DNA from 3 places in the Marinobacter sp. PE14 genome. Region 1 is predicted to be linked to each of the others. Evidence: predicted binding sites of a transcription regulator. Region 1 holds the regulator's gene; each other region holds the start of a gene.
The links. Region 1 encodes sigma-54, which starts transcription at its own class of promoters, with help from an activator protein. Its sites were predicted from a motif close to ANTGGCATNNANNTTGCTNT; they were not measured.

Region 1 (7,015 bases):
CAGGTATAGAAATTCCCGCCCGCCGTAGGTCGGATTAGCGAAGCGTAATCCGACACCCGGTCAAGCATAAAAAATCGTCGCGAGGCCAAGAAAGGCCATGAACCCGACCACATCGGTAACGGTCGTGAGAATCACACTGCCTGCCAGGGCCGGGTCGATATTACGCGATTTGAGAAACAGTGGCAGAACCGTGCCCACCAGCGCTGCGGCAACCAGATTGATCACCAGCGCAGCGGCGATGATCGCGCCAATCAGTACCTCCTGGAACCAGAGCATGGCGGCACCGGCCACCACGGCGGCCCAGAGCAGGCCGTTCAATATCCCTGACAGAAATTCCCGGTTCAGCAGCCAGCCCACGTTGGCGCCGCTGATCTGACCCACGGCCATGCCGCGAATCACAAGTGTAAGCGTCTGACTGCCGGCAATGCCGCCCATACTAGCAACAATTGGCATCAGTACTGCGAGCGCCACCACTTTGGCGATCGTGTCTTCAAATAGCCCGATGACGCCGGATGCGGTCAGTGCCGTAATCAGGTTGATGCCCAACCAGACGGCACGGCGACGGGTGGTTTTCCACACCGGCGCAAAAGTGTCCTCGTCTTCATCCAGACCCGCCATGCTCATCAGGGAGTGGTCCGCATCCTCCCGGATAACGTCAACCACGTCATCGATGGTGATGCGACCCAGCAGTCGGCCTTCCTCATTTACCACCGGCGCCGAGATCAGATCGTAGCGCTCAAACAATGTCGCTACCTTGGTGTCGGAGAGGCTCACGGGAATAGGCTCGATGTCGGTATCCATTACTTCCCGCACGGTAGAGGCAGGATTCGATACCAGCATTTTGGTAATTGGCAGCATGCCAATGAAATCATCGCGGCGACTGACCACGATGAGGTTGTCGGTCATCGGCGGTAGATTGCGATGTCGGCGCAGGTAACGTAGTACAACGTCGATGCTGATGTCCGGACGCACGGTAATGGTGTCCGTGTTCATCAGACCGCCGGCGGTGTCCTCCGGGTAGGAGAGAACTTCCTCCACGCGCTGGCGGTCCTGCTCGTCCATGGTGTCCAGAACTTCCTGGATCACCGTATCCGGCAGCTGCTGCAGCAAGTCGGCCAGGTCGTCCGACTCGAAATCCTCGATGATATCCGCCAGTTCCTGAGCGTTCAGCTGGCTCAGGAAGTAACCACGGATATCGTCGCTCAGGTACTGGAGAACTTCCCCTTCCAGCTGCTTGTCGACGAGATTCCACAGCAGGGCACGCTGCCGGGGCGGTGAGGACTCCAGCAGATGGGCAATATCACTGGGGCTCAGGCCACCGTTCAGGATGCGGGCAACCTGCTTCAGTGCGCCACTGTCCAGGGCTTCGCTCAGGGAACGAAGGCGCTGGCGAGCCTGGCTTTTTTCCAGAATATCGGTCATGAATCACCCGGCGTCAGAAAACGCCTGTATTATAGCGGAGTTAGCCGCTATCGGTGAGAAAGAGTTGTAGGTGAATGCCGTACGGAAAGGGAATTACTCGCCCTCACCGAAATAGTCGTTGATCAGTTCCACCAGTGCCTCAATGGCCTGTTCTTCGTCCGGCCCTTCGGCAATGAGTTCCACATCGGTCCCTTTGCTGGCGGCCAGCATCATCACCTGCATGATGTTCTTCGCGTCCACATCCCGGCCTTTGCCACTGATACGCACGCTGCTGTCGAATTCGGATGCCGTGTTGACGAGCTTCGCCGTAGCGCGCGCATGCAGGCCCAGTTTGTTGATAATGGTAATGGGGCGGCGAATCATGGTTCGATCAGATCTCTTCCCGAGTCTGCAGGTGTGGCAGTTCGGTGTGGCGTACCTGCACATTGCTGTAACGTTGCCGGAAGTACTCACCCAACTGCTCGCACACGTACACAGACCGGTGCTGACCGCCAGTACACCCAATGGAAATGGTCATGTAGCTGCGGTTACTGTCTGCGAAAGAGGGCAGCCAGGTATCCAGGAATGATTTCAGGTCTTCGATCATCTTCCGGCTTGCCGGTTCTTTTTCCAGAAACTCGATAACCGGCTGATCCGTACCCACGTATTTCCGGAGGCTGGTATCCCAGTATGGGTTGGGCAGGCAGCGGACATCGAAGACGTAGTCGGAATCCAGCGGCACACCGTGTTTAAAGCCGAATGATTGGAATAACAGGGCCAACTCCTGATCTTTCCGGCCCACCACCCGTTGCTTCACCATATCCCGGAGTTCGTACATGGACATGCCGGTGGTATTCACGTACAGGTCGGAAAGTTTGGAGAGGGGCTCCAGCAGTTTCTTTTCGCTGGTAATGGCTTCCCGGAGAGAGGTCTTGTCGTCACTCAACGGATGCTTTCTGCGGGTAGCGTGGAAACGCTGCAGAAGCGACTGCTCGTCGGCGTCCAGGAAGATGATTTCAACGGTAACCCCGGTTTCCTGGAGGCGCCGGTATATCTCCTCGAAATTAGCCAACTCCCCGGAAAGGTTTCGGGCATCGATACTGACGGCCATCTTGCCCAGTCGGCCAGGCCTGGTCTGGCTGGCAGCTTCCCGTGTCAGGGGGAAGAGCAGGCCAATAGGAAGATTGTCGATGCAATAGAACCCGAGGTCCTCCAGCACATGAAGTGCGGTACTCTTGCCCGAACCGGACCTGCCACTGACGATAATCAGCTTCATGACCACCTTACCTCCACTGCAGTGAATATCAGCCGCCTGAGGCGGTCATGCGCTGGTACAGCGTGCTGGCGTCCTCGCATTGCCGGAGGCGATCACAGAATGACCGCTCGTTGAACTTCTCGGCCAGTTGGCTGAGCAGCTCAAGGTGTTCGCTGGTTGCCTCTTTTGGAACGATCAGGGCAAAGATCAGATCTACCGGCTGATTGTCGATAGCATCGAACTCCACGCTTTCTTCAAGCGTCATCAGCACACCCACCACGTGGTCCAGTCCTTCCAGGCGGCAGTGGGGAATGGCGATTCCCTGGCCAATGCCGGTGCTGCCCAGGCGCTCACGGGAAATCAGGTTATTGAAGAGCTGGGTCTCGCTGAGCGTGTTGTCCTGATGGTTTATTTGCTCGGCAATAAACTCCAGGGCCCGTTTCTTACTGGACGCAGCTACCCTGCAGAGGGTGAGCTCCGGAGCAAGAATGTTGTCTATGGTCAGGGATGTGTCGCTCATAGATCGACTGCATTTCCGTTAAAAAAAGGCTGCGACACGTTACTCGTGTCGCAGCTCGATTAGATGAAGTACATGAAAACAGCCCGTTAGCGAGAGCCGTTTCCGTGCATCCGTTCGACATTCTTTTCCTTGTGCTTGAGGATCTGACGGTCCAGCTTGTCGATAAGGGCATCAATGGCTGCGTACATATCCTCGTTTTCTGCCTTTGCGTGAATCTCACCACCGACCACGTGCAATGTGGCTTCCGCAATCTGGCGCACCTTTTCCACTTCCAGGGTCACCTGGCAGTTGCTGATGTGGTCAAAGTGACGCTCGAGCTTCTCGAACTTCTCTGAAACGTAATCCTTCAGTGCGGGAGTCAGTTCTACGTGATGGCCTGAAATATTGAGTTGCATAGGCGTCTCCTGTCGTCATCATGCCGGCTCCCGGGAGCCGGTCTGGGTGCTGGCGCATTGTGCGCCGGCGAATACGGTGTTGCGTCCCGTCCCGGGGTATTCAGACCAGCCGCTTGCGTTCGTTGGACGGCGGAATGTGCATGGCCTCCCGATACTTGGCAACGGTGCGTCGCGCAACCTTGATACCCTGTTCCCCTAGCATGGCTGCAATTTTACTGTCGCTCAACGGCTTTTTGGGTGTTTCGGCGGCAATCAATTTCTTGATCATCGCGCGGATGGCCGTGGAGGAGCATTCTCCGCCCTCATCAGTGCTTACATGGCTGGAGAAGAAATACTTCAGTTCGAAAATACCCCGGGGGGTATGCATGTATTTCTGGGTGGTTACCCGTGAAATCGTTGATTCATGCATTTCCACCGCCTGGGCAATGTCCGAGAGAATCAACGGCTTCATTGCTTCCTCGCCGTAGTCCAGGAACCCCTGCTGGTGCTCGACAATACGGGTCGCCACTTTCAGCAGGGTCTCATTGCGGCTCTGCAGGCTTTTGATAAACCACTTGGCCTCCTGTAACTGATCGCGGAGGTAGGTGTTGTCTGCACTGCTGTCTGCACGCCGTATAAGTGAAGCATAGCTGGCATTCACCCGGATGCGCGGTGCAATTTCCGGATTTAGCTCAACACGCCAGCGGCCATTGTGCTTGCGAACGATGACATCAGGAATCACGTAGTCGGGCTCGGCGCGATCAATCACGTCGCCCGGGCGCGGATTGAGGCCGGTAATCAACGCAAGGACTTCCCTGAGCTGATCTTCTTTCAGGCGGCTGCGACGCAACAACTGGGCGTAGTCACGGTTGCCCAGCAGGTTGATGTAGTGGGTGATCACCAGGCGTGCCTGGGCGAGCCAGGGTGTGTCCGGCGGCAGCTGGTTAAGCTGGATCAGCAGGCATTCCTGCAAATCCCGGGCAAACACGCCGGGGGGGTCGAAGTGCTGAAGGCGATGCAGGACGGCTTCCACTTCATCCAGTTCAAGGGGGTCTTCCTCGTTCTCATCCAGCAGTCCGGCGTGGATTTCTTCCAGCGGGCTGGTGAGATAGCCCCGCTCGTCCACAGCGTCCATCAGGGCGTGGGCAATGGCCTGGTCCCGCTCACTCAGGGGAGTCAGGTTGAGCTGCCATTCCAGGTGATCCTGAAGCGTCTCGGTGGGTGAGTTGCGGGTCTCGAAATCGTGATCGTTCTCGTCGTCATTGCGGGCTGCCGGAGCGGGCGCGGACTGGTAAATGTCGTCCCAGGCGGTGTCGACCGGCAGGTCGTCCGGAATGTTATCCGGGATATCGTTTTCCGACGACCAGTCGGGGCCGTTTTCTGATTCGTCCCAGTCGCTGGACGGTTCCGGCGTGGTCTCCGCAGCAGACTCGGCAGCGTTGGCCTCGCGCTCGTCACTCTCGGTGGCCGTGTCGGTCTGATCGTCGTCCTCGGATGTCTCCAGCATGGGGTTGGATTCCAGTGCCTGCTGGATTTCCTGTTGGAGGTCGAGGGTAGAGAGCTGGAGAAGCCGGATCGCCTGTTGCAGCTGGGGTGTCATGGTCAGGCTTTGACCCAGCTTTAACTGTAAGGAGGCTTTCATAACCATGGTTCAGGATCCGTCACTCATCAGCGCTTTGTGTCATAGGTCTTGAAAAAATCTTTATATGCCGGTTACTTGCCGCGGTTTTTATTTACCCTAGCAAGTTCTTTGCCGAGTTTACTTGCTACAGATCATCAAAACAATGAGCCATTCACTGTCACAGCCTGAATTCGTCCCCGAGGTAAACTTCCTTGACCTGTTGATTGGCCAGAATCGCATCGGCATTGCCAGAGGCGATGATGTGCCCGCCAGAAACAATGTACGCGTTCTCACAGATATCGAGAGTCTCGCGCACGTTGTGGTCGGTGATCAGCACGCCAATCCCCTTGTCCCGCAGATGCCGGATGATGTGCTTGATGTCGCTGACGGATATAGGGTCAACGCCGGCGAAGGGCTCATCCAGCAGGATGAAAGCCGGCTCCATGGCCAAGGCCCGAGCAATTTCCACCCGTCGCCGTTCACCACCGGACAGGGACATTCCAACGCTGTCCCGGATATGGGTGATGTGGAATTCCTCCAGCAGCTCCTCGAGCTTTTTCTGCCGGTCTGCCTTGCTCAGGCCCTGCCGCGTCTCAAGGATCGCCATGATGTTGTCGCGCACAGACAGTTTGCGGAACACCGAGGCTTCCTGTGGCAGATAGCCGATGCCCTGGCGGGCCCGGCCGTGCATCGGCAGCGGCGTAATATCCCGGCTGTCGATGGTTATCCGGCCGTGATCTGCGGGTACTAGCCCTACGATCATGTAGAAGCAGGTGGTTTTCCCTGCGCCGTTGGGGCCTAGCAGTCCGACAATCTCTCCGCTTCGAATTTCCAGGGAAACGTCGATAACCACTTTTTTCTGTTTGTAACTCTTTGCCAGGTTACTGGCTCTCAGAACTGCCATCGGTTTCCTGTTTGTCAGTGCGTCTGTCGGCGCTGCGCGGCTGGATCACCATTTCTACCCGGCCACTGCCATCGCCCGTGTCGGCGCCGCCCTCTGCGGTCACAACACGTCCAGCGGTATCATAGTGAATCACGTCGCCGCGGAACAGGTTGCCATTCTGCTCAATGACAGCTTCTCGTTCAAAGGTCAGCTGGCTGTCGGTAGCAGACCAGGTAATGTTCAGGGCGCGGGCGTCGGTTTCACCCTCACCCTCGCGCGCCGGCTGCCTGTATCTTGCGGGGGTTCCGGAAGCCTCGATCCGGCTCAGGCCGTCCTCTGTGCGGTACAGGACCACACGCTCCGCATTCAGGCGGGTATTGCCCTGCTCGAGCTCCACATCCCCGGTGTAAGTAGCAATGCCCTGGCCATCGTCCAGGCGGGCGTTGTCGGCGGTGACCTTGATGGGGATGTCGGAATCAAGGTCGAAAGCGGCCACCGGGCCAGCCACTGCGACTGTCAGCAGGGCAACCAGCAGGCTCCGGTATCGGTTAGTTTCCGGTTTCATAGCGTCCTTCCACCTGGGAGTTCAGTTCCAGAATCCGCTCGTCAATCCACGCTTTCATGCCCGTGGCCCGGGTAACTCCGGTAACGTCGCGTATTTCTACGGGTGCGTCTGTATATACCATGCCCCGGTCGTTATCCAGAGTCAGTGTTGATGTTGTCAGAGTGGCGTCCCGTTCACCAATACTGCGCTGAATCCGGACATTGTCAGTGAGATAGACCAGGTTCTGGTTTTGCAGCAGGCTGCCATTCTCAGCTTCAACAATCCAGGGCAGGACATTGTCGCCGCCATACAGTTCGGCACGGGGAGACTCCATGGTGGCCAGGTTACCTTCCTCAAACTGCTCAATGCGGGGGCTGGAGAACCGGATTTTCAGCTTGCCCGATTCGTCAAATGACG
Region 2 (7,015 bases), on a different contig from region 1:
CGTGGTCGGTGCGTTCATCCTGGCCAAGGATGTAACAGCGATCGAGCTGTTGTCGAAGGTTCTGATGCCAGTTCTGATCGTTGTGATGGTCGGGCTGGTGATTCTGGCCAGCCGCACACCCGGCTGGGAGCAGACCAAGGATTTCTTTTTCCAGGTGGACTGGAGTCGTTTGACGGATGGCAAGCTCTGGGCGTTTGCCTTCGGCCAGGCGTTCTATTCTCTGGCGATTGGCCAGGGTTACCTGGTGACCTATGGCAGTTTCATTCCTCGACAAACTCACGTGCCCCGGGCCTGTCTGATTGTTGCAGGTACTGAAACCAGTGTGGCGCTGCTGGCGGGCTGGATGATCTTTCCGTTCGTGTTTAGCCTGGGTATGGAGCCGACGGAGGGCAGTCAGCTGGCGTTTGTGACCATGCCGCGGGTGTTTGAGGATATGGCTGGCGGCTATTGGGTCGGTACCCTGTTTTTCAGCCTTTTCTTCATGGCGGCGTTCAGTTCAAGCCTGGCCGGGCTGAAGGTGATGATTGCGGCGGTGGCGGAGGAGTTCCGGCTGAGCAATGGCAAGGCTGTGAGTCTTGTTACCCTGGTCATGCTGGTGCTGGGCACAGCCTCCGCACTGAGTTTCACGCCACTGGAATGGAACATTGCCGGGGAGCCGGTGCTGGATGTGATCGACCGGGTGGCCGGGGGTAATGTGATCATCTTCTCCGGGGTGTTGGGCGCCGCTTTGTTCTGCTGGTTTATTCCGCCCGAGAAAATCCGGACAGTGCTGGGTACCCAGAGCCGTTGGTGGGAGTGGCGGATCTACCTGATTGGCCGCTATCTGCCGCTGGTGATGCTGTTCTGGATTGTGGTGACCTACGCCCTGAGCCAGGTGGGCATCACTCCGGTCTGACCTGGAATTCTCTCGGTTCGATCTTCAGCTTTTTCAGGCGCGAGGTCAGGGTGGTCGGTTTGATGCCCAGCATGGCGGCCGCGCCGTCATCACCGAAGACCCGGCCACTGCTCATGGTCAGGGCCCGGGTGAGGTTCTGTTTCTCCAGCTCCCGCAGCTCCTGTTCTGTCATCAAGTCACCGCTGTAATGTCTTGCTGGGGCTACTTTTGCAGGGGTGGTTCGGGCTGCGGATTCCGGCCCCGGCAGGTCCAGATCCAGTCGGCCGTCTGACGTGATCACCTGTCGCTCGATCACGTTCTCCAACTCCCGCACGTTGCCGGGCCAGTGATAAGCTTTCAGGGTTTCGACGTCGCGCTCTTTCAATGCGAGCAGGGGCCGGTTGAACTTCTGGCAGGCCCGGTTCAGAAACTCCTGGGCGAGGATGGGAATATCCTCCAGACGCCGGCGCAAAGGCACGGATTCAATCGGGAAAACATTTAGTCGGAAGTAGAGGTCTTCCCGGAAGGTTTTCTCCTGAACTTCCGATTTCAAGTCGCGGTTGGTGGCGGCAATCACGCGAACATCCACCGCCCGGGTGTTGTTTTCGCCCACACGTTCGAATTGCTGATCCTGGAGTACCCGGAGCAGTTTGCCCTGAAGTTCCAGCGGGATTTCACCGACTTCGTCCAGGAAGAGCGTGCCGCCATGTGCGAGTTCGAATCGGCCCACACGGTCACTGACGGCACCGGTGAAAGCACCTTTGATATGGCCGAAGAACTCGCTTTCAAACAGGTCTTTGGGGATGGCTGCACAGTTCACCCGAATCAGGGGCCGGTCGCGCCGGCTGCTGGACTGATGGATGGCGCGGGCAATCAGCTCCTTGCCTGTCCCGGATTCACCGGTGATCAGTACGTTGGCATCCGTGGGCGCCACCATGCCGATACGCCGCACGATCGCTTTGATCGCCTCGCTCTGGCCGAAGATCTCGTGAAAATGATACTCGGCGCTGAGCTCCTCCTGCAGGTAGGCATTCTCCATTTCCAGCCGGTGTTTGAGGGTTTCCACCTCCTCCAGCGCTTCCTGCAATTCTTTCTGGGCTTCCTGGCGTGCCGAAATATCCCGGAACACGACAACGGCACCCACGGGATGTCCGTTATCCAGAATCGGTGTGCTGGTGTATTCCACGGGAAAGCCGCTGCCGTCCTTGCGCCAGAACCAGTCTTCGCCCACGCGCTTTACGCTGGCATCGCGGAAGGCGGCGTATATCGGGCAATCCTTGAGTGGATACAGGCTGCCATCTGCATGGGAGTGGTGGACCACGCGGTGCAGCACCCGCCCCATAAGCTCGTCAATTCGCCATCCCAGCATCCGCTCGGCGGCGGGGTTTGCGAAGGTGCCGCGCCCCTCGGCATCCACCCCGTAGATGCCTTCCCCGACAGCATGAAGAATCAGCTGGTTCTCCCGCTCCATGTCCTTGAACAGCTCTTCGACCCGCCGCCATTCAAGCAGGCCGCCCCGATGGTAGTGGTTGGCATCGTGGCGTTCCCGAAGGGTTCGCAGCTGGCGTCGGTCCCTCAATAACAGCAGCACGTTCTGGGTTTCCGCCTCGCCAACCCTGGATGAGGAGATCTCCAGTTCCACCGTGTGGCCGTCCCGGTGCTGGAGAAAGAAGTCGCGGCTCCAGCCGTGGCTGCGAAACAGGGTTTCCTCGGTGAAGGCAATCAGTTGGGGCCGCTGGTCTGTGAACAGATGGGTGCAGGGCGTGCCGACGAGGGATTGCCGGTCGGTGCCGATCATTCGGCCCATGGCACTGTTGGCGGACAGAATCAGATCCCTGCCTGCGTCTACCAACAGTGCAGCTTCTGGAAGGTGGTCGATCCAGTTTCCGGTAACGTCCGGGGTATTGATGGCTTCGGTAATCATGGCGATGTCCTGGGTCAGTCCGGGAAAACATAACAAACCCTGTGCCAACTACGAAAAATCGCAGTAAAGACTACGAGAATTCGTTAATTACGAAAGTTCGTAGTTGTTTTGTTTGCAGGCGTTTGAATTTTATTTAAATAAAAACAGGCAGTTAAAAAAATAACCGGACTTGGCACAAACCCTGCGATACCTATCTCAGAACGCGGAGCCGACCCGACCGTTTCCATCCTCGGGCCCGAGCCGCACCTTTGCTGCACCGTGAGAGTGCAGAAATAACCCGTTACTTAGGCCCCAAACCCAGGAGAGTGCGCCATGACCACGAAAAGCCTTGGAAATCCGTTTGACGGTGACAAGTCCCTGATTCATGCCAAGACCTGTGGCTGCCCCGAGTGCAAACCCGGCGACAGTACCCCGTCCATTTCCCTCGATCTCAAGCCCTCCGCCGGCCAGCAGGCAGTCGCTGACGAGCCTCTGGATTCCGAAGCGATGATGGATCGCGCCATCGAAGGCGCGGTGGTGCGCTCTGTGTTTGGTCACAACGAGCACGGCCGGCGGGCCTTCATGAAAATGATGGGCGCGGGCACCGCGGCTGCCGTTCTGGGCAGTGTGTTTCCGATGGAGAAGGCCAAGGCCGCAGTGAAGGAGTCGCTGGGCAAGCTTGAGAAGACCAAACTGAACGTTGGTTTCGTGCCGATTACCTGCGCCACGCCTATCATCATGGCCCATCCCATGGGTTTTTATGAGCGTTATGGCCTGGATGTCACTGTCACCAAGACCGCAGGTTGGGCGGTGGCCCGGGACAAGTCCCTGGCCGGCGAATACGACGCCTCACACATGCTCACCCCCATGCCTCTGGCCATGACCATGGGCGCGGGCTCCACACCGGAGCCGTTCATCATGCCGGCGGTTGAGAACATCAACGGCCAGGCCATCGTGCTGCACGTAGACCACAAGGACAAGCGCGACCCTAAACAGTGGAAAGGCTTCAAGTTTGGCGTGCCGTTCGAATACTCCATGCACAACTTCCTGTTGCGCTACTACCTGGCCGAGAACGGTATCGACCCGGACAAGGACGTGCAGATCCGTGTGGTTCCGCCACCCGAGATGGTTGCCAACCTGCGTGCCGGTAACCTCGATGGCTACCTGTCTCCGGACCCGTTCAACCAGCGTGCCGTGTGGGAGAAGGTCGGCTTCATCCACATGCTGACCAAAGACATCTGGGAAGGTCACCCTTGCTGCGCCTTTGCCTGCAGCAAGCAGTTTGCCACCCAGAACCCGAACACCTACGGCGCCCTGTTGCGCGCCATCATCGACGCGACGCAGTACTCGAACAATCCGGATAACCGTAAGGAAATCTCTGAGGCCATCGCGCCGAAGAACTATCTGAACCAGCCGGTACCGGTGATTCAGCAGGTGCTGACCGGCTACTACGCCGATGGCCTAGGCGAGGTGAAAGATGTACCGGACCGTATCGATTTCGACCCGTTCCCGTGGCACTCCATGGGCGTGTGGATCCTCACCCAGATGAAGCGCTGGGGTTATATCGAGGGTGATGTGGACTACAAGGGCATTGCCGAGCAGGTCTACCTGGCGAGCGAGACTGGCAAGATCATGGAAGAACTGGGTTATACCGCCCCGGACAAGACCTACAAGACTCACACCATCATGGGCAAGACGTTCGATTCTGACCGTGCTGAAGAGTACGCACGCAGCTTCGACATCGGGAGGGTGTAACCATGGCTTCCCTGAACGTCCGAGCAGCACTGCTGTCGGTGTCGTTCCTGATTCTGGCCCTGGGGCTCTGGGAAATGGCAACCCAGCCCCCGGAGGCCCAGACAGGACTGACCGAATACGAAATGCTGATGGGTGGTGTAGAGCAGGAATCCCGAGTGCCGCCACCCTCGGCGGTGATCAAGCTGGCCTGGGCGGAGTTGTCCGATCCGTTCTATGACGCCGGCGCCAACGACAAGGGTATCGGCATCCAGCTGGCCTATTCGGTGTACCGGGTATTGACCGGCTATCTGGCGGCCATGGCCATTGCGCTGCCCGTCGGGTTCCTGATCGGCATGTCGCCGCTGATGTACAAGGCCCTGAACCCGTACATCCAGTTGCTGCGGCCGATCTCGCCGCTGGCCTGGATGCCCCTGGCCCTGTTCATCATCCAGGACTCGGATGCCTCGGCGATCTTTGTGATCTTCATCTGCTCGATCTGGCCGATGTTGCTGAATACCGCCTTTGGCGTGGCCAACGTGAGGCAGGACTGGGTCAACGTGGCCCGCACCCACGAACTCGGGCCCCTGCGCACTGCTATTACCGTGATCCTGCCGGCCGCCGCACCCACGATTCTGACCGGTATGCGGATCTCGATCGGCATCGCCTGGCTGGTCATCGTGGCCGCGGAAATGCTCGTGGGCGGCACCGGCATTGGCTATTACGTGTGGAACGAATGGAACAACCTGGATCTGGCCAGTGTGATCTTCTCCATCCTGATGATTGGGGTGGTGGGCATGCTGCTCGACCTGGCTCTGGGCAAAGCCCAGAAACTGGTGGAATACAAAGAATGAGCGGTCCGGCACCGGTTTCCGGTGCCGGCCTCAACCCTCCGAATGGAGACCTGTTATGAGTAAATCATTCCTGGAAGTAGATGGCCTGTCCAAGGTGTATCCGGACGGCCAGGGCGGTGAACTGACCGTCTTCGAGGATATCCGCTTTGCCCTGGAGAAAGGTGAGTTTGTTTGCATCATCGGCCACTCCGGTTGCGGCAAATCCACCATCCTGAACGTTCTGGCAGGCCTGGATGAAGCCAGCGCCGGCAACGTGGTGATGAACGGCAAGGAAATTAAAGGGCCCGGTCTTGAGCGCGGCGTGGTATTTCAGAACTACAGCCTGCTGCCCTGGAAAACCACGCTGAACAACATCGTCTTCGCCGTACGCGCCCGCTGGCCGGAGTGGTCCAAGGAAAAGGTAAAAGAGCACAGCGAACGCTACCTGAAGATGGTAGGCCTGGACCACGCCCTGAACCGCAAGCCGTCCCAGCTATCTGGCGGCATGCGCCAGCGGGTAAGTATCGCCCGGGCCTTCGCCACCCAGCCGGAACTTCTGCTGCTGGATGAGCCGTTCGGTGCGCTGGATGCCCTGACGCGGGGCGTGATTCAGGACGAACTGGTGAAAATCTGGGAAGAAACCCGCCAGACCGTGTTCATGATCACCCACGATGTCGACGAAGCGATCCTGCTCTCCGACCGCATCTTCCTGATGTCCAACGGCCCCAATGCCCGCATCGCCGAAAGCGTGAAAGTGGACATTCCGCACCCGCGGGCCCGGGCCACCATTTTCCAGAACCCGGCCTACCACAAAACCCGGGACTACCTGGTGGACTTCCTGGTCAACCGCAGCGGCTCGGCCCTGCCGGAAAAAGACGGTACCCCGAAAATCGTGGAACCCGCCAAAGGCGTTGCCCAGTCAGCGTTGGCGTCTGACGAATCTGAAACCGAATCCGAAATTGCCGCCCGTGCGGTGAATGCCTGAAATCTAAAGCCAAGAGAGGAAACAGCCATGATGAACAAAGAACTGATGACCGCAAAAATCCTGGAAGCCAAAGTTTCCAAGGGCATAACCTGGGAAACCATCGCCGAAACCATCGGCATGTCCCCGGTGTTCACCACCTCAGCGGCCCTGGGTATGAACAGCCTGACCGAAGACAAGGCCTTCGCCCTGTGCGAAATCCTCGGTCTGGATAAGCCGGTGGCAGAGGCCCTGCAGGTATGCCCCAAAAAAGCCTGGGACGGTGCCGTTCCGCAGGATCCGCTGATCTACCGTTTGTACGAAGTGGTGGGTGTCTACGGCGATACCATGAAAGAACTGATCCATGAAAAATTCGGCGACGGCATCATGAGTGCCATCGATTTCACCATGGACATCGAGAAGGAAGAGAATCCGAAGGGCGACCGTGTCGTGGTTACCATGAACGGGAAGTTCCTGCCTTATAAAGCCTGGTAATCGCAGGTCCTGTAACCTCGGAGGTCCGGTCCTTGTAGCCTGTTGGTTGAGGGGCGGGCTTGCGGGGTGGCAGGTGGAGTTTTTCTTGGAAAAAGCAACTCGCTTCGCTCAGACATCTTTTTCCGGCGAAAAATCCACCTACCACCCCGCGCCGACGTACAACGCAGGTTCACCGGCTTAAAGACGTTGTGTTTTCTCTTTTCTCCAGAAATACCGTT
Region 3 (7,015 bases), on a different contig from region 1:
GAGTGACCCGCATCCCGAATGATCTGGAACTCTGCTTCAGGCCAGGCCTTACTGAGCGCCAGGGCATTATCCAACGGGCAGACCATATCGTACCGTCCGTGAATAATAATCCCCGGGATATCCGCCAGGCGGCCTGCATCGCGAATGATCTGGTCCGGCTCGAGAAAGGCGGAATTCATGAAATAGTGGCATTCAATGCGGGCCAGGGCGATGGCAACATGAGGATGGCCAAAGTGCTCAACCACCCTGGGGTTCGGGTGCAGCGTCGCACACCTGCCCTCCCAGACCGACCAGGCCTTGGCCGCCTGGATCTGCTCCAGCTCGTTGGAACTGGTCAGTTTGCGATAATAGGCCGAAACCATGTTAGCTCGCTCGGCTTCCGGGATCTGCGCCTCGAAGTCAGACCAGTAATCCGGAAACACCCGGCTCGCCCCTTCCTGATAAAACCAGTGAATATCCCGGGGCCGACAGAGAAAAATACCCCGAAGAACCAGTCCCGACACCCTTTCCGGATGAGCCTGGGCGTAAACGAGACTCAGAGTCGATCCCCAACTGCCGCCGAACAGAAGCCACTTGTCGATACCGAGAAACGAACGCACCACTTCCATGTCTTCAACCAGCTTGTCCGTGCTGTTGCCTTCGAGCTCCGCCAGGGGGCTGGACCGTCCGGCGCCGCGCTGATCCATCAGAATGATCCGGAACCTCTCGGAGTCGAAAAAGCGCCGATGGTAATCTTCACAACCGCCACCCGGACCGCCGTGAACCACCAGAACAGGTATCCCGTCCGGGTTCCCGCTTTCCTCAACGTAGAGTTCATGGGGAGGATCAACGGCTATGCGATGCTGGGCATTGGGTTTGATTTCCGGGTATAGAGTGAGCATTGACCGCTCCGTTCAGAGGATTTAACCGGAGTTTAGCTTAAGCCCATAAAAAAAGGGCCAGATGATTCATTCATCCGACCCTTTCTCATTAGACGAAACAACAATCAGAAAATTACTTCTTGTTGGCTCGCTTGCGCTCGTTTTCGGTCAGGAGCTTCTTGCGCAGTCTGATGGACTTCGGTGTCACCTCCACCAGCTCGTCGTCATCAATAAACTCGAGCGCCTGCTCAAGGGTGAACTTGATCGGCGGCACGAGACCAATGACTTCATCCTTGCCAGAGGCGCGCATGTTGTCGAGCTTTTTGGCCTTGGTGGGGTTGACCACCAGGTCGTTGTCCCGGCTGTGAATACCACACAACTGCCCTTCATAGATTTCCTGCCCCGGATCCAGGAACAGCTTGCCACGGCTCTGTAGGGTTTCCAGAGAGTAGGTAAAAGCGGTACCCGTAGCCATGGACACAATGACACCGTTCTGGCGACTGGTTACATCGCCGACTTTGATCGGGCCGTAGTGGCTGAAAGTCGAAGTCAGAATGCCAGTGCCTGAAGTCATGGTAAGGAAGGTGTTCCGGAAACCAATCAGGCCCCGGGCTGGAATGGTATAGTCCAAACGCATCCGGCCCTTGCCATCCGGAACCATGTTGGTCAGGTCGCCTTTACGCAGCCCCATTTGCTCCATGACGGCGCCCTGATGCTGCTCCTCGATATCAACAATGACGTTCTCGTAAGGCTCCTGCTTCACGCCGTCAACTTCGCGGATAACAACTTCCGGACGGCCAACCGCCAGCTCGAAGTTCTCGCGACGCATGTTTTCAATCAGTACAGACAGATGTAACTCGCCACGGCCGGATACCTTGAACTTGTCCGCGGAGTCGCCCTCTTCAACACGCAACGCCACATTGTGGAGCAACTCCTTTTCAAGGCGCTCCTTGATGTTTCGACTGGTGACGTACTTGCCTTCCTTGCCGGCAAAGGGCGAATCGTTGACCTGGAAGGTCATGGACACGGTCGGCTCATCCACCGTCAGTGCCGGCAGCGCCTCAACGTTGGCCTGGTCACAGAGGGTGTCGGAGATGAACAGCTCGTCCATGCCGCTGACACAGACAATATCGCCAGCCTGGGCTTCGTCGACTTCCACACGCTGCAGACCGGAGTGCCCCATAATTTTGAGGATACGACCGTTACGCTTCTTGCCGTTAGCGCCGATGGCGGTCACGGGCGAATTGGTCTTCACCTTGCCGCGCATGATGCGGCCAATGCCAATGACACCCAGGAAGCTGTTGTAGTCCAACTGGGAGATCTGCATCTGGAACGGGCCGTCCGGATCGACATTCGGAGCTGGCACGTGATCAACAATCGCCTGGAACACGGCATCCATGTTTTCATCCAGGTTTTCATGATCCATCCCGGCAATGCCGTTCAGAGCACTGGCGTACACGATCGGGAAATCAAGCTGCTCGTCGGTGGCGCCCAGGTTGTCAAACAGATCGAACACCTGATCCACAACCCAGTCCGGCCGGGCGCCGGGACGATCGATCTTGTTTACCACCACGATCGGACGAAGGCCAGCAGCAAACGCCTTCTGGGTCACGAAACGGGTCTGTGGCATCGGGCCATCAATGGAATCAACTACCAGCAGCACGCAATCAACCATGCTCATAACACGCTCGACCTCACCACCGAAATCAGCGTGGCCCGGGGTGTCGACAATATTGATATCGTAGTCGTTCCATTTCAGGGCCGTGTTCTTGGCCAGAATGGTGATGCCACGCTCTTTTTCCTGATCATTGGAGTCCATGACCCGCTCGCTATCGAGCTCCTTCCTATCCAGGGTGCCGGATTGGCGCAAAAGCTGGTCTACGAGGGTGGTCTTACCATGGTCAACGTGGGCGATGATGGCGATATTACGAAGTTTTTCAATCACAAAAATATTCCTGCGGCATGCACTCAATGACCTGAGAAGGTCGTTCGCAGGGAAAATCCCAGCACATGCCGTCTCAAATCCGTAAAATGAACTCATTCACCGGAGCTGGCTGCCCGGCACCCTGCATGGTGCTTTCCGATCCGTGATCAGGAAATGACAGGGTAAAAAATGAAGCGGCGCGCAGTATAGCGAAAAGTCTGTGTCGTTAATATGAAGAAAAACGCCTATTCTATATTCTGAGCGCACGCACCCTATCGGGGCAAAAACCGAATAAACGCACCAACAAGGTGCACCATTTAAGTGCAGGATTTCGCCGCAGAGCGAGCATTTTCCTTCCAATGTGCCCCAAACCCTTGCAGTTGCGCCGTTCTGGAGCATGCCCTAAAAATTGGCAAGCGCCTTGCTTTATCGAAATCAGCCGAAATTTACAGGTAAGACGCAACAGCATTTGCTAAGCTGCGCGAACCTGAGAAACAGATCGGAACCCGTTATCCCGGGCGATCCGGCACCACGAACATGAATACAGCCGCCTGTGCGGTATAACTTACGGAGCATGCACAATGTCCAAGACAGTTGATTTGATCAAAGAACACGAAGTCAAATGGGTTGACCTGCGCTTCACTGACAGCCGCGGTAAAGAGCAGCACGTAACACTGCCTGCCACCGAAGTAGATGAAGACTTTTTCGCAGACGGCAAAATGTTTGACGGCTCCTCCATCGCTGGCTGGAAAGGCATCAACGAATCCGACATGATCCTGATGCCGGACGACGAGACTTCCGTTCTCGATCCGTTCACCGAAGAAACCACCGTGAACATCACCTGCAACATCGTAGAGCCTTCTACCATGCAGGGTTACGAGCGTGATCCGCGCTCCGTTGCCCGCCGCGCAGAGGAATACCTCAAGTCCACCGGCATCGCAGACGGCGCCCTGTTCGGCCCGGAGCCGGAATTCTTCGTGTTTGACTCCGTAAAGTGGAACGTAGACATGCAGGGCGCGATGTACCACATCCACTCTGAAGAAGCTGCCTGGGTATCCGGCGAAGATTTCGACCGCAACAACATCGGTCACCGCCCGGGCGTAAAAGGCGGTTACTTCCCGGTGCCCCCGGTTGACAGCCTGCACGACCTGCGTGGCGCCATGTGTGCCGCCATGGAATCCATGGGCCTGGACATCGAAGTACACCACCACGAAGTCGGCACCGCCGGCCAGTGTGAAATCGGTGTTGGCGCCAACACGCTGACCAAGAAGGCTGACGAAGTTCAGATCTTGAAGTACTGCGTGCACAACGTTGCGCATGCCTATGGCAAGACTGCCACCTTCATGCCCAAGCCTGTTGTCGGTGACAACGGCTCCGGTATGCACGTTCACATGTCCCTGAGCAAAGACGGCAAGAACCTGTTTGCCGGTGACAGCTACGCTGGCCTGAGTGAAGCCGCCCTGTACTACATCGGTGGTGTTATCAAGCACGCCAAGGCCATCAACGCCTTCACCAACAGCTCCACCAACTCATACAAGCGTCTGGTTCCGGGCTTCGAAGCGCCGGTTATGCTGGCCTACTCTGCCCGCAACCGTTCTGCTTCTATCCGTATCCCGTACGTGAACAGCCCGAAGGCGCGTCGTATCGAAGTTCGCTTCCCTGACCCGTCTGCCAACCCGTACCTGGCCTTCGCAGCACTGATGATGGCCGGCCTGGACGGCATCCAGAACAAGATCCACCCTGGCGATGCCATGGACAAGGATCTGTATGACCTGCCGAAGGAAGAGGCCCTGAGCATCCCGACAGTTGCCGAGACTCTGTCTGAAGCTCTGGACTGCCTGGAAGCAGATCACGAGTTCCTGACCCGTGGCGGCGTGTTCACCGAAGACATGATCGCAGGCTACGTTGGCCTGAAGCGTGGTGAAGTCGAGAAACTGAACATGACGACCCACCCGATCGAGTTCGATCTGTACTACTCCTGCTAATAACCTCTTCCCAGAGGAACCAGCAGACAAGGCCCCGCCTCCGTGCGGGGCTTTTTTGTGAGCGAAAGCACAGTGCCTGCAGCCCTTAACGATATGTAACCAACATCCGGGCGACAAGCGTTGAAAACACCCCGGGCCCCGCCGATAATCGGGGAAACCCAATAACAGGTGAGCTTATGAATCCAAAGTCTGGATTGTGTGCCGGCCTTCTGTTTTTTCTGGTAACTCCGGTCTATGCCGAGGTTTACCGCAATGTCGATTCCTACGGCAACGTGACCTACTCTGACGAGCCCAGCGAAGGCTCTGAAGCGGTGGAGGTCAAGCCGGTCACTACAATCACCCTGCCCAAGCCAGAGGTGGTGCAGGAAACCGACAAGCTGCGTGAAGAAGTTCAGCGGGAAGGCGCTGCCTACGAAAGCGTTTCTTTCGCCTATCCGGATAACAACCAGGCGTTCAACAGTGGCAGCGGCGATGTTCAGTTCGAAGTTCGCAGCACCCCTGGCCTGCAGCCCGGCCACAAATACGAGGTGACTCTGGACGGGCAGCCTGTCGGTCAGAGTTCTTCCGGCTCAATCACCGTCAACAACGTGTTCCGTGGAACCCATGAAGCTCGCGCACACATCGTCGATGAAAACGGTGTTCAGGTAAAAACCGGCTCACCGATCACGTTTACTGTTCACCGCCCTTCCGCTTTGAACTGACCCTGCCAACCCGGCGATTCGCACTATTATGGTGCGCGCGCACCAGAAAAAAGCCATACTCTGATCAGCAACGGGGCGAATTTTCCGTGCTGGTCAGAGGCATTCCCCCCATTTGCACCAGCTTACGGCACTTTTCAGCGCCAATACGCCCCTCTGCCCGCACTTTGCCCATTCATTTATGAACCGGGCTCAAAGTGGTTCGCTTTTTGCAAAACTCCGGAAGTCACTTTATGTCGAACCAACGGGATTCACGCATGGCACTGCCCTCGGCCCATCAAACGGGATACAAGAGCATTCTCGACAGCCTCACCACGGCTGTTCTGGTGCTCGAGGATAGCTTGGCTATCCAGTACCTTAACCCGGCCGCCGAGAGCCTGTTCGAAACCAGCATGACTCGTAGCCAGGGCCAACCCTTCCAGGACATTCTGGTCGAATCCGAGGACGCCCTGAAAACCCTGTTCGCCGCCGTTCAGAACGGGCAATCCTACACCCGAAGGGAGGCCGAGTTTCTTCTGACCAGCGGTTCACGGCTCACGGTGGATTATTCCGTAACGCCCATCAGCCTGGAGCCGACGGAACTGCTGATCGAAATCCAGCCCAGGGACAGGCTGATGCGGATCAGCCGTGAGGAAGACATCATCTCCCAGCAGGAGACCACCCGTATTCTGGTCCGTGGTATGGCCCACGAGATCAAGAACCCGCTTGGCGGAATTCGGGGCGCGGCCCAGCTGCTTGACCGGGAACTCAGCAGTGAAGACCAGCGGGAATACACGCGGGTCATCATTGACGAGGCGGACCGCCTCAGGAGCCTTGTCGACCGGATGCTGGGACCCAACAAGGCGCTAAAACTGGCGCCGACCAACATCCATGAAATCCTGGAGCGAGTGGGCACCCTGCTTGAGGCGGAAAGCAAAGGCCGACTGAATTTCGAGCGGGATTACGACCCCAGCATTCCCGAGTTCAAAGGCGACAAGGAACAACTCATCCAGGCGTTCCTGAATATTGCCAGGAACGCCATGGAAGCGGCCTTCGAAAACCAGAGCGGTCACGGCTCCGAGGAGCCTCCGACCATTACCTTCCGCACCCGCACCCTGCGTCAGTTCACCATTGGCAACCGACGCCACAAGCTGGTGTGCCGGGTCGACGTTATCGACAACGGCCCGGGAATTCCGCCGGAGCTGGTGCAGAACATTTTCTATCCGATGATCAGTGGCCGTGCCAGTGGCACCGGTCTGGGGCTTTCCATCACCCAGAGCATCATTGGTCAACACCGCGGACTGGTTGAATGCGAAAGCGAGCCAGGCCGAACCGACTTCATCATCTTCCTGCCTCTGGAGGACACCCCATGAGCCAACCGGCGAACGTCTGGATCATAGACGACGACCGCAGTATTCGCTGGGTGCTGGAGCGCGCCCTTAACCAGGCCGGTATGCAGCCCCGAGTTTTTGAGAGTGGCGAAAGCATCATGATGCGGCTGGAGCACGAACAGCCGGATGCCATCGTCAGCGACATCCGGATGCCCGGTGTCGACGGCATCACACTTCT

Region 2: the regulator sigma-54 is predicted to act here: its motif matches at 2,828-2,847, upstream of ACWJ62_RS12645 (sigma 54-interacting transcriptional regulator).
Region 3: the regulator sigma-54 is predicted to act here: its motif matches at 3,193-3,212, upstream of glnA (glutamate--ammonia ligase).

Annotation. Positions count from the first base shown of each region.
Region 1 is NZ_JBQXNY010000001.1:736,756-743,770, forward strand. Features, by position in the region: gene mgtE (magnesium transporter) at 61-1,422, opposite strand; gene ACWJ62_RS03545 (HPr family phosphocarrier protein) at 1,516-1,785, opposite strand; gene rapZ (RNase adapter RapZ) at 1,793-2,677, opposite strand; gene ptsN (PTS IIA-like nitrogen regulatory protein PtsN) at 2,706-3,176, opposite strand; gene hpf (ribosome hibernation promoting factor) at 3,263-3,571, opposite strand; gene ACWJ62_RS03565 (RNA polymerase factor sigma-54) at 3,672-5,198, opposite strand; gene lptB (LPS export ABC transporter ATP-binding protein) at 5,350-6,075, opposite strand; gene lptA (lipopolysaccharide transport periplasmic protein LptA) at 6,053-6,619, opposite strand; gene lptC (LPS export ABC transporter periplasmic protein LptC) at 6,603-7,015, opposite strand, start outside.
Region 2 is NZ_JBQXNY010000003.1:412,668-419,682, forward strand. Features, by position in the region: gene ACWJ62_RS12640 (sodium-dependent transporter) at 1-895, shown strand, start outside; gene ACWJ62_RS12645 (sigma 54-interacting transcriptional regulator) at 882-2,798, opposite strand; gene ACWJ62_RS12650 (CmpA/NrtA family ABC transporter substrate-binding protein) at 3,111-4,532, shown strand; gene ntrB (nitrate ABC transporter permease) at 4,535-5,362, shown strand; gene ACWJ62_RS12660 (ABC transporter ATP-binding protein) at 5,418-6,326, shown strand; gene cynS (cyanase) at 6,354-6,797, shown strand.
Region 3 is NZ_JBQXNY010000007.1:123,350-130,364, forward strand. Features, by position in the region: gene pip (prolyl aminopeptidase) at 1-881, opposite strand, end outside; gene typA (translational GTPase TypA) at 994-2,805, opposite strand; gene glnA (glutamate--ammonia ligase) at 3,366-4,769, shown strand; gene ACWJ62_RS18815 (DUF4124 domain-containing protein) at 4,946-5,470, shown strand; gene glnL (nitrogen regulation protein NR(II)) at 5,725-6,819, shown strand; gene ntrC (nitrogen regulation protein NR(I)) at 6,816-7,015, shown strand, end outside.